Regions from separate parts of the Streptomyces sp. NPDC017890 genome, predicted to be linked through region 1. Evidence: predicted binding sites of a transcription regulator. Region 1 holds the regulator's gene; each other region holds the start of a gene.

Region 1 (4,062 bases):
TGTCGTAGCCGTCGTCCCGGCCGCACTCGGGGTCGCCGAGCTCCGTCTCGTACCAGGCGGCCTCACCGGCCAGCTGGTGGGCGTAGACGCCGACGGCGGAGGCGTTGAAGGGCGCGGCGTTGGCCGCTCCGGTGGAGCCGGTGCTCGCACCCGGGGTCTCCGGCTGCGGCATGAAGAGGTTGACGCCGAAGGGGCGGTTCGTCAGCCCCCGCAGCTGCTTGATCTCCTGGTACATCCCGTCCGCGGTCTTGTACCCGGCGGCCAGGAACCCCAGCCCGCCCGCCTCGCAGACCGCGGCGGCGAGCTGCGGCACGGAGACGCCGCCCGCCATGGGCGCCTGCACGATCGGGTAGGGGAAGAGATCGGTCAGTGCGGAGGACATGAGCGCATGGTGTCACGTCCTGTGGAAGGGTCCGAATCCGGGCTTGGGTCGGCATACGCCAGGAGCATCACCGTCGCACAACCGTCCCGTACCCATGGGAAAGCCCCTGGCGCAGGCTTCGCCAGGGGCTTGTGGGCACCGGGTGTCAGCGCCCGTTGAACGCGTCCTTCAACCGCGAGAACAAACCCTGCTGCCCCGGCTGGAACTGCCCCTGCGGACGCTCCTCGCCGCGCAGCTTGGCCAGCTCGCGGAGCAGGCGCTCCTGCTCGGGGTCGAGCTTGCTCGGGGTCAGGACCTCGACGTGGACGATGAGGTCGCCCCGGCCACCGCCGCGCAGGTGGGTGACGCCGCGGCCGTGCAGCGGGACCGACTGGCCGGACTGGGTGCCCGGGCGGATGTCGATCTCCTCCATGCCGTCGAGCGTCTCCAGCGGCACCTTCGTGCCGAGGGCCGCCGCCGTCATCGGGATGGTGACCGTGCAGTGCAGGTCGTCGCCGCGCCGCTGGAAGGTCGAGTGGGGCAGCTCGTGGATCTCGACGTACAGGTCGCCGGCGGGGCCGCCGCCGGGGCCGACCTCGCCCTCGCCCGCGAGCTGGATCCGGGTGCCGTTGTCGACGCCGGCCGGGATCTTCACGGTCAGGGTGCGCCGGGAGCGGACCCGGCCGTCGCCCGCGCACTCGGGGCACGGGGTCGGGACCACGGTGCCGAAGCCCTGGCACTGCGGGCAGGGGCGGGAGGTCATGACCTGACCCAGGAAGGACCGGGTGACCTGCGACACCTCGCCGCGGCCGCGGCACATGTCACACGTCTGGGCAGACGTGCCGGGCGCCGCGCCCTCGCCGTTGCAGGTGTTGCAGACGACCGCGGTGTCGACCTGGATGTCCTTGGTCGTACCGAACGCGGCCTCGTCCAGCTCGACCTCGATGCGGATCATCGCGTCCTGGCCGCGGCGCGTGCGCGAGCGCGGCCCGCGCTGCGACGCCGTACCGAAGAACGCGTCCATGATGTCCGAGAAGTTCCCGAAGCCACCCGCGCCGAAGCCGCCCGCGCCACCGCCGCCGGCCTGCGAGAGGGGGTCGCCGCCGAGGTCGTAGACCTGCTTCTTCTGCGGGTCCGACAGCACCTCGTAGGCGGCGTTGATCTCCTTGAACCGCTCCTGGGTCTTCGGATCGGGGTTGACGTCCGGGTGCAGCTCGCGGGCGAGCCTCCGGAACGCCTTCTTGATCTCGTCCTGGGACGCGTCGCGGCGTACGCCGAGTACGGCGTAGTAGTCCGTGGCCACCTACGACTCCGCCAGGATCTGTCCGACGTACCGTGCCACTGCGCGTACCGCTCCCATCGTTCCCGGGTAGTCCATGCGGGTCGGTCCGACCACGCCGAGCTTGGCAACCGCCTCGCCGCCCGAACCGTAGCCCACCGACACGACGGACGTTGAGTTGAGTCCTTCGTGGGCGTTCTCATGACCGATACGGACGGTCACGCCCGGATCCTTCGCCTCGCCGAGCAGCTTGAGGAGCACGACCTGCTCCTCCAGCGCCTCGAGGACGGGTCGGATCACCAAGGGGAAGTCGTGCCCGAAGCGGGTCAGATTGGCGGTGCCGCCGATCATCAGCCGCTCCTCGTTCTCCTCGACCAGCGTCTCCAGGAGAGTGGAGAGCACGGTGGAGACCGTACCCCGGTCCTCGGCCTCGAAGGCCTCCGCGAGATCCTCCACCAGGCTCGGCACGTCCGAGAAACGGCGCCCGGCGACCCGGCTGTTGAGCCGCGCGCGCAGGTCCGCCAGGGACGCCTCGCCGAACGGCGCCGGGCAGTCGACCATCCGCTGCTCGACCCGGCCGGTGTCCGTGATCAGCACGAGCATCAGCCGCGCGGGCGCCAGGGAGAGCAACTCCACGTGCCGCACGGTCGAGCGGGTCAGCGACGGATACTGCACGACGGCGACCTGCCGGGTCAGCTGCGCGAGCAGCCGCACCGTGCGGGCCACCACGTCGTCGAGGTCGACGGCGCCCTCCAGGAAGTTCTGGATGGCACGCCGCTCGGGCGCGGTCATCGGCTTGACGCCGGCCAGCTTGTCGACGAAGAGCCGGTAGCCCTTGTCGGTCGGGATGCGCCCGGCGCTGGTGTGCGGCTGGGCGATGAACCCCTCGTCCTCGAGGGCCGCCATGTCGTTGCGCACGGTGGCCGGGGAGACGCCGAGGTTGTGCCGCTCGGTGAGGGCCTTGGAACCGACCGGCTCCTCGGTGCCGACGTAGTCCTGGACGATGGCGCGCAGCACCTGGAGCCTGCGTTCACTGAGCACTCGCGCACACCTCCAGCATGTCGTCGTCCGCCCGGCGTCTTGCCTGTCTCACTGTCTGTCCCTGGCACTCACGGTGTGCGAGTGCCAGACTTCCCCGGCCCAGTGTACGGCCGTGGGGTACGCCCCCGGCAAGGGCGGGGGCACGCGGCCGTGCGCCGAGGCGCCGTACGGCTAGCGTCGTCGTCGTGACGGTGACTTGGGAAGACCTGGGATGGGAGAGGGTGGCGGCCGGGGTGGGACGGCGCCGGCTGCCGGTGTGGGACTGCACGGCGGGGCTGGTCGTCGGCGCGGACGCGGCACTGATGGTGGACGCGGGGGCGAGCCTCGGCGAGGGCGCCCGGTTGCGCGCCCAGGCGCGGGAGCTCGCCGGTCACCGTGTGACACATCTCGCGCTGACCCATCCGCACTTCGACCACGTCTTCGGCGCCGCCGCGTTCGCGGGCCCGGGAGGCGCGGAGGGCCCGGGAGGCGCGGAAGGCGTGGGAGGCACGGAGGTCTACGGCGCGGCGGGGACGGGCGCGGTGTTCGCGCGGGGCGGACAGGGGCGGGAGGCGCTGCGGTCGGACGCGGTGGCCGAGGGGCTGGACGCGCGGCAGGCCCAGCAGGCGGCCGACGCGCTCGTCCGCGTCCGCCACGAGGTCCGCGGCGAGTGGACGCTCGACCTGGGCGGCGGCCGGCAGGTCCTGCTCGCCGACGTGGGCCCGGGACACACCGGCCACGACCTCGCGGTGCTGGTGCCGGGCGACCCGGCGGTCGTCTTCTGCGGCGACCTGGTCGAGGAGTCGGGGGAGCCGCAGGCGGGCCCGGACGCGGTACCGGCACACTGGCCGGCCGCGCTGGACCGGCTGCTGGACCTGGGCGGCGAGGACGCTCTGTACGTCCCCGGTCACGGAGCGGTGGTGGACGCGGCTTTCGTACGGGCTCAACGGGACGCGCTGGCCGCCCGGTTCGGCGTGTCGCGCTGATCAGGGCGCGCTCGCTCCTCGTATCGTCATCAGAATGCGCCAGTACTCCGCCGACCTGACCCCTCCGTGGAAGAAATCGCAGCCGGTTCCGGAGGTCCCGGCCGATCCCGGCCTGGTGGTCGAGGAGCCCTGCACCGGTTTCTGCGGCGCGGTGATCCGCTGCGAGGCGGGCACGGTGACCCTGGAGGACCGTTTCGGCAAGCACCGGGTCTTTCCGATGGAGCCGCGCGGCTTCCTCCTCGAGGGGCGGGTGGTGACGCTGGTCCGCCCCTCCTCCGGTACGGCGCGCCCCTCCCGTACGGCGTCCGGGTCGGTCGCCGTCCCCGGGGCACGTGCGCGGGTCGCGCGCGCCGGGCGCATCTACGTGGAGGGGCGGCACGACGCCGAGCTGGTCGAGAAGGTGTGGGGCGACGACC
Region 2 (4,062 bases), on a different contig from region 1:
TCCGAGCTGATCGGCGACCCGGCGGGCGAGGGCTGGGGCTTCGTCAACGTCAACCTGCGGCCGTACTACGCGGAGGGTTCCAAGACCCTCGCGTACGAGATCTGCGAGCAGCTCGGCTGGCGGCTGCCCGACCAGATCGTCGTCCCGATCGCGTCCGGTTCCCAGCTCACGAAGATCGACAAGGGGCTGCAGGAGCTGATCAGGCTCGGGCTGGTCGAGGACAGGCCGTACCGGATCTTCGGCGCCCAGGCCGAGGGCTGCTCGCCGGTGTCCACCGCGTACAAGGCCGGTCACGACGTCGTACGCCCGCAGAAGCCGGACACCATCGCCAAGTCCCTGGCGATCGGCAACCCGGCCGACGGGCCCTACGTCCTCGACATCGCCCGTCGCACCGGCGGCGCCGTGGAGGACGTGACCGACGAGCAGGTCGTGGACGCCATCAAGCTGCTCGCGCGCACCGAGGGGATCTTCGCGGAGACGGCGGGCGGCGTGACGGTCGGCGTCACCAGGAAGCTGATCGAGAACGGCGTCCTGGACCCGTCGCTCACCACCGTCGTCCTCAACACCGGCGACGGCCTGAAGACCCTCGACGCGGTGGCCGGCACCGGCCTCACCGCCACCATCCGCCCGAACCTGGACTCCTTCCGAGAGGCTGGCCTCGCATGAGCGTGACCGTTCGCATCCCGACCATCCTGCGCACCTACACCGGCGGCAAGGCGGAGGTCAGCGCCGAGGGCGCGAACCTCGGCGAGGTCATCTCCGACCTGGAGAAGAACCACACCGGCATCGCCGCCCGGGTCCTGGACGACCAGGGCAAGCTGCGCCGCTTCGTCAACGTCTACGTCAACGACGACGACGTCCGCTTCGAGCAGGGCCTTGAGACCTCGACCCCCGACGGCGCGGGCGTCTCCATCATCCCGGCCGTCGCCGGCGGCTGATACGCGTCGTAGCGCGAATTGCCCTCTCCGTAAGAGAAACGGAGGGGGCAATTCCATGTGGTTGAGCACGGTAGAGTTGGGGAAAGCGCTCCCGTTCGCAAGATCGGGAACCCTCGATTCCTGCCGCACGCCCGACAAGATGTAGCCAAAGTGTGGGCGTCTTTCGCGGCTTTTGTTCTTTTTGTGTGCCCCGACTTGACCCGAATTCAGGCGAATTCTCGCCACATTCCGGACCGGGTGCGTCCAGATTTCTCGTCCAATTGACCTGTTGCAGACGGCAGTTGGACAGATACATTCAGCCGCGGTCGACGCGTTCCGGCGCACGCCCCCAGTCGTGGGGGGCGAGGTCTGACCCGGGTCCGCGAAGTGCGGATCTGTGCAAGGGCCAGTAATAGGGGAGTTAGGCATGGCTCAGGGCACCGTCAAGTGGTTCAACGCGGAGAAGGGGTACGGCTTCATCGCGGTCGACGGTGGTGCGGATGTTTTCGTCCACTACAGCGCGATTCAGATGGACGGCTACCGCACCCTCGAAGAAGGCCAGCGGGTCGAGTTCGAGATCTCGCAGGGTCAGAAGGGCCCGCAGGCCGACATGGTTCGCCTCAGCGCCTGAGACGCGCGGCCACCGCAGCATTGGTCTTCATCCGAAGGGCCCGTACCTCCCGGGGTACGGGCCCTTCGGCCTGCCCGGACCTGCCCCGGAATCCTCCCCGGACCTGCCCCGGAGCCCTCCCCGGACCTGCCCCGGAGCCCTCCCCGGACCTGCCCCGCACCCGCTTCGCACCCGCTTCGGACCCGCCCGGACCCTTGTTCGCGGGCGGCTGAGAGCAGGTGTCGATCCCCGAGAGGCGCTTGCACTCGGCAGGGGCGAGTGCTAATCATTGCGTTAGCACTCTGAAGGTGAGAGTGACAACGAAGGACCGGGTCGGTGAGGCCCGCAGGCCGGGTGGGGAAGGAACCACAAGGCAGGCGAGCCGTCCGTCGCGGGCGCGGGCGCGGTCCGAAGGAATCACCCCCAGTCCTGGAGGGACCACTTCACATGGCCAAGATCATCGCGTTCGACGAGGAGGCACGGCGCGGCCTCGAGCGCGGCATGAACCAGCTCGCGGACGCCGTCAAGGTGACGCTCGGCCCCAAGGGCCGCAACGTCGTCCTCGAGAAGAAGTGGGGCGCCCCCACGATCACCAACGATGGTGTGTCCATCGCCAAGGAGATCGAGCTCGAGGACCCGTACGAGAAGATCGGCGCCGAGCTGGTCAAGGAAGTCGCCAAGAAGACGGACGACGTCGCCGGTGACGGTACGACCACCGCGACCGTTCTCGCCCAGGCCCTGGTCAAGGAAGGCCTGCGCAACGTCGCGGCCGGCGCCAACCCGATGGCCCTGAAGCGCGGTATCGAGAAGGCCGTCGAGGCCGTCTCCGCCGCCCTGCTGGAGCAGGCGAAGGACGTCGAGACCAAGGAGCAGATCGCCTCCACGGCCTCCATCTCCGCCGCCGACACCCAGATCGGCGAGCTCATCGCCGAGGCCATGGACAAGGTCGGCAAGGAAGGCGTCATCACCGTCGAGGAGTCCCAGACCTTCGGTCTGGAGCTGGAGCTCACCGAGGGTATGCGCTTCGACAAGGGCTACATCTCGGCGTACTTCGCCACCGACATGGAGCGTATGGAGGCGTCCCTGGACGACCCGTACATCCTCATCGCCAACTCCAAGATCGGCAACGTCAAGGACCTGCTGCCGCTCCTGGAGAAGGTCATGCAGTCGGGCAAGCCGCTGCTGATCATCGCCGAGGACGTCGAGGGCGAGGCCCTGTCGACCCTGGTCGTCAACAAGATCCGCGGCACCTTCAAGTCCGTCGCCGTCAAGGCCCCGGGCTTCGGCGACCGCCGCAAGGCCATGCTCGGCGACATCGCCATCCTCACGGGCGGCGAGGTCATCTCCGAGGAGGTCGGCCTCAAGCTCGAGAACGCCACGCTCGACCTGCTGGGCAGCGCGCGCAAGGTCGTCATCACCAAGGACGAGACCACGATCGTGGACGGCGCCGGCTCCGCCGACCAGGTCCAGGGCCGGGTCAACCAGATCCGCGCCGAGATCGAGAACAGCGACTCGGACTACGACCGCGAGAAGCTCCAGGAGCGCCTGGCGAAGCTGGCCGGCGGCGTGGCCGTCATCAAGGCCGGTGCCGCCACCGAGGTCGAGCTCAAGGAGCGCAAGCACCGCATCGAGGACGCCGTTCGCAACGCGAAGGCGGCCGTCGAGGAGGGCATCGTCGCCGGTGGTGGCGTGGCCCTGCTCCAGGCCTCCCAGGTCTTCGAGAAGCTGGAGCTGACGGGTGACGAGGCGACCGGCGCCAACGCCGTGAAGCTCGCCCTGGAGGCCCCGCTGAAGCAGATCGCCGTCAACGGTGGTCTCGAGGGCGGCGTCGTCGTGGAGAAGGTCCGCAACCTGACCGTCGGCCACGGCCTGAACGCCGCGACCGGTGAGTACGTCGACATGATCGCCGAAGGCATCATCGACCCGGCGAAGGTGACCCGCTCTGCCCTGCAGAACGCCGCCTCCATCGCCGCGCTGTTCCTCACCACCGAGGCCGTCATCGCCGACAAGCCGGAGAAGGCCGCCGCGGGCGGCGCCCCGGGCGGCATGCCGGGCGGTGACATGGACTTCTGATCGGCCTCCGGCTGATCAAGCGTCCTTCACGTACCGAGGGCGGCATCCCCTGTTCCGGCAGGGGGTGCCGCCCTCGGGCGTTGTCCGGGGACGGCCCCGACCGGCGCCGCCGGTCGACGGCCTCGTCGGACTATGACCTGGGCCACTGATGCCGGGCGGCCGGAATGCGTGCGACGGGCCGGCCCGTTGTCCCGTGCAGGTGCATGCATCTGCACATACTGACCGGTACCTCCAGAGGAGCCCCCACGTGACCGTCACCGCCGCCGACGCCGCCTCGCGCGCCGCCCAGGTCCTCGCCCGCCCGGCCACCATCAACGGCCTGACCGTGCCGAACCGCATCGCGATGGCGCCGATGACCCGGATGTTCTCGCCCGGCGGCGTCCCCGGCGAGGACGTGGTCTCGTACTACTCCCGTCGCGCCGCCGCCGGTGTCGGCCTGATCGTCACCGAGGGTACCTACGT
Region 3 (4,062 bases), on a different contig from region 1:
CCAGTCGGTGGACGGTGTGCCTCCGGCGCGGTGTCGGGCGGGGTGAGCGGGCCGGGTGCTGCGAGGATCCGGCACCATGCGAGCAGTCGTACAAACCGACAAAAGCCGGGCGTGCGGAGTGTTCCGGGCGTCCTCTCCGAGGCTCCGGACGCGCGGTGGCCTCGCCGCCCTCGCCGTCGCCGCCCTCGCGTCCTCCGGCTGTGCGCAGGACGCCACCCAGGGGCCGGGCGCCACCGGCCGGCCCCTGCAGGCGCCCCCGGCCCGCGCGCTCGACGAGTACGCGTCCGAGCTGGGCGCTGCCCAGGCCGCCCGGGCCGCCGCCGCGAAGCGCTGGAACCTGAAGAGGGTCCCGCTGACGGCACCCCCGCCCCCCGCGAAGAAGCCGGAGATCAAGGCCCGCGAGGGCTTCGAGGTGGACGGCCAGCAGAACCTCCCGCCCGTCTTCACCTCGATCCCCACCGAGGAGAAGATCGTCTTCCTCACCATCGACGACGGCGCCGAGAAGGACCCGGCGTTCCTGCGGATGATGAGCGAGCTGAAGATCCCGTACACCGCCTTCATCAGCGACTACCTGGCGAAGGACGACTACGGCTACTTCGCGAAGATGCAGGACCGCGGAGTCACCCTCAACAACCACACCCTCCACCACCCCTACCTGCCCGGCCTGTCCTACACCGAGCAGAAGCGCGAGATCTGCGGCATGCAGGACGTGATCGAGGAGCGCTACGGCAAGCGCCCGACCCTCTTCCGCCCGCCCTACGGCAACTACAACCGCGACACCCTGCGCGCCGCCAAGGCCTGCGGCATCGAGTACGCCCCGATCTGGAACGAGGAGGTCTTCGCCGACCACTGGGACTACCGCGAGTGGGACCGCGAGATCCACCCCGGCGACATCGTCCTCACCCATTTCCGGGGCGAGGAGGACTGGGGCGGCACCATGCGCGACATGGTCCGCGAGTTCCTCGACAAGGTGACGGCGGAGGGATACGCCGTGGCCCGGCTGGAGGACTACCTGTGAGGCGCGGGCGGCTCCGGCCGACCGGAGCCGCCATGGCCGCCCGGGTCGCCACAGCCGCCCTGACCGTCGTACTGCTCACCGGCTGCGCCCGGTCCACCGGCCCTGCCGAACACCCGCCCGTCGCGGAACAGGCCCGGGCGGGGGGCCAGGGCAACGGGCCGGGCAGCAGTCAGGGCAGCGGGCGGGAACAGGCCCTGCCGCCCGTCGTGGACCGGGTCCGCACCACCGACCCGGTCGTCTTCCTCACCTTCGACGACAGCGCCGAACGCGACCCGCACTTCGCCGGCCTCGTCCGCGAACACCGCCTCCCGGTCACCCTGTTCCTCACCGACACCGTCGCCGGACCGGCGTACGGCCACTTCGCCCGGCTGCGCTCGGTCGGCGCGAACCTGCAGAACCACACCCTCGACCACCGGTCCCTGCGCGGCCTGCCCTACGCCGGCCAGCGCGCCGAGATCTGCGGCCAGCAGGCCAAGCTCAGGTCCCGCTTCGGCGTCCGCCCCCACCTCTTCCGCCCGCCCTACGGCACGTACGACACCACGACCCTGCGCGCCGCCGCCGACTGCGGCATCACGGCCGTGGTCATGTGGCGGGCGACCCTGAACGCCGACGGCGGTCTCACCTACACCCGCGGCGACCACCGCCTCCGCCCCGGCGACATCGTGTCCGTCGACCCGGACCACCCGACGGGCGTGGGCGTGAGCGCGCGCACCGGACGTTTGCTGGAGGAGATCGAGGAGCAGGGTCTGCGGGTGGGACGCCTGGGGGACTACCTCTGACGCGGCGACTGCGACGCCGACGTCGGCGCCGGTTCGGTACAAGATCCCCCCGACGCGCAGCCGACATTGGCACTCCGCTTGACCGAGTGCTAATCGCGGTCATAGTCTCGGCTCTGGCACTCCCCACTGGAGAGTGCCAATGACGCGACGGGCAGGTCCGGCACCCGCGACGACGGATCCACCTGGTCGCCACCTCAGACAGTTAACCCCGTGAGATCTCCGAAGGGGGAGGTCGGATCGTGACGACCACCAGCTCCAAGGTTGCCATCAAGCCGCTCGAGGACCGCATTGTGGTCCAGCCGCTCGACGCCGAGCAGACCACGGCTTCGGGCCTGGTCATTCCGGACACGGCGAAGGAGAAGCCCCAGGAGGGCGTCGTCCTGGCCGTCGGCCCGGGCCGCTTCGAGGACGGCAACCGTCTTCCGCTCGACGTCACCGTCGGCGACGTCGTGCTCTACAGCAAGTACGGCGGCACCGAGGTGAAGTACAACGGCGAGGAGTACCTCGTCCTCTCGGCCCGCGACGTGCTCGCGATCGTCGAGAAGTAGTTCACCCGAAGCACCTTGCTTTCCAGCTGCGCCCCTGGCTCCCGCGACCATAAAAAAGCCGGGTGCCGGGGGCGCAGTGCCGTATAACCCCAAGATTTCCGGAAGAGGGCTCACGCTCCCATGGCGAAGATCCTGAAGTTCGACGAGGACGCCCGTCGCGCCCTCGAGCGCGGCGTCAACAAGCTTGCCGACACGGTGAAGGTGACGATCGGCCCCAAGGGCCGCAACGTCGTCATCGACAAGAAGTTCGGCGCCCCGACCATCACCAACGACGGTGTCACGATCGCCCGCGAGGTCGAGATCGAGGACCCGTACGAGAACCTCGGTGCCCAGCTGGTGAAGGAGGTGGCGACCAAGACCAACGACATCGCGGGTGACGGCACCACCACCGCCACCGTCCTGGCCCAGGCGCTGGTCCGCGAGGGCCTGCGGAACGTCGCCGCCGGCGCCTCCCCGGCGCTGCTGAAGAAGGGCATCGACGCGGCCGTCGCCGCCGTGTCCGAGGACCTCCTCGCCACCGCGCGCCCGATCGAGGAGAAGTCCGACATCGCCGCCGTGGCCGCGCTGTCCGCCCAGGACCAGCAGGTCGGCGAGCTGATCGCCGAGGCGATGGACAAGGTCGGCAAGGACGGTGTCATCACCGTCGAGGAGTCCAACACCTTCGGTCTGGAGCTGGACTTCACCGAGGGCATGGCCTTCGACAAGGGCTACCTGTCGCCGTACTTCGTGACGGACCAGGAGCGCATGGAAGCCGTCCTGGAGGACCCCTACATCCTCATCAACCAGGGCAAGATCTCCTCCATCGCGGACCTGCTGCCGCTGCTGGAGAAGGTCATCCAGGCGGGTGCCTCCAAGCCGCTGCTGATCATCGCCGAGGACCTGGAGGGCGAGGCGCTCTCCACCCTCGTCGTGAACAAGATCCGCGGCACCTTCAACGCGGTGGCCGTCAAGGCCCCCGGCTTCGGCGACCGCCGCAAGGCGATGCTCCAGGACATGGCCGTCCTCACCGGCGCCACGGTCATCTCCGAGGAGGTCGGCCTCAAGCTCGACCAGGTCGGCCTGGAGGTGCTCGGCACCGCCCGTCGCATCACCGTCACCAAGGACGACACCACGATCGTCGACGGTGCCGGCAAGCGCGACGAGGTCGAGGGCCGCATCAACCAGATCAAGGCCGAGATCGAGAACACGGACTCCGACTGGGACCGCGAGAAGCTCCAGGAGCGCCTCGCGAAGCTGGCCGGCGGCGTGTGCGTGATCAAGGTCGGCGCCGCCACCGAGGTGGAGCTGAAGGAGCGCAAGCACCGTCTGGAGGACGCCATCTCCGCGACCCGCGCCGCGGTCGAGGAGGGCATCGTCTCCGGTGGTGGCTCCGCGCTGGTCCACGCCGTCAAGGTCCTCGAGGGCAACCTCGGCAAGACCGGCGACGAGGCCACGGGTGTCGCGGTCGTCCGCCGCGCCGCCGTCGAGCCGCTGCGCTGGATCGCGGAGAACGCCGGCCTGGAGGGCTACGTCATCACCTCCAAGGTCGCCGAGCTCGAAAAGGGCCAGGGCTTCAACGCCGCCACCGGCGAGTACGGCGACCTGGTCAAGGCCGGCGTCATCGACCCGGTGAAGGTCACCCGCTCCGCCCTGGAGAACGCCGCCTCCATCGCCTCCCTCCTCCTGACGACCGAGACCCTGGTCGTCGAGAAGAAGGAAGAGGAAGAGCCGGCCGCCG

What was found. Region 1 encodes HrcA, which represses chaperone genes, less so after heat shock. Its sites were predicted from a motif close to TTNGCACTCNGNNNNNCNGAGTGCNAA; they were not measured.
Region 2: a site for HrcA is predicted at 1,787-1,813, ahead of groL (chaperonin GroEL). Genes of this name have one in related genera too.
Region 3: a site for HrcA is predicted at 1,864-1,890, ahead of groES (co-chaperone GroES). Genes of this name have one in related genera too.

Annotation. Positions count from the first base shown of each region.
Region 1 is NZ_JBIRHU010000001.1:206,114-210,175, forward strand. It holds gene ACH4F2_RS00885 (nitronate monooxygenase) at 1-382, opposite strand, end outside; gene dnaJ (molecular chaperone DnaJ) at 528-1,664, opposite strand; gene hrcA (heat-inducible transcriptional repressor HrcA) at 1,665-2,681, opposite strand; gene ACH4F2_RS00900 (MBL fold metallo-hydrolase) at 2,867-3,646, shown strand; gene ACH4F2_RS00905 (DUF3097 domain-containing protein) at 3,681-4,062, shown strand, end outside.
Region 2 is NZ_JBIRHU010000013.1:77,603-81,664, forward strand. It holds gene thrC (threonine synthase) at 1-666, shown strand, start outside; gene ACH4F2_RS18660 (MoaD/ThiS family protein) at 663-938, shown strand; gene ACH4F2_RS18665 (cold-shock protein) at 1,345-1,548, shown strand; gene groL (chaperonin GroEL) at 1,975-3,600, shown strand; gene ACH4F2_RS18675 (NADH:flavin oxidoreductase) at 3,848-4,062, shown strand, end outside.
Region 3 is NZ_JBIRHU010000002.1:293,827-297,888, forward strand. It holds gene ACH4F2_RS04310 (methyltransferase domain-containing protein) at 1-94, opposite strand, end outside; gene ACH4F2_RS04315 (polysaccharide deacetylase family protein) at 77-1,018, shown strand; gene ACH4F2_RS04320 (polysaccharide deacetylase family protein) at 1,015-1,797, shown strand; gene groES (co-chaperone GroES) at 2,037-2,345, shown strand; gene groL (chaperonin GroEL) at 2,466-4,062, shown strand, end outside.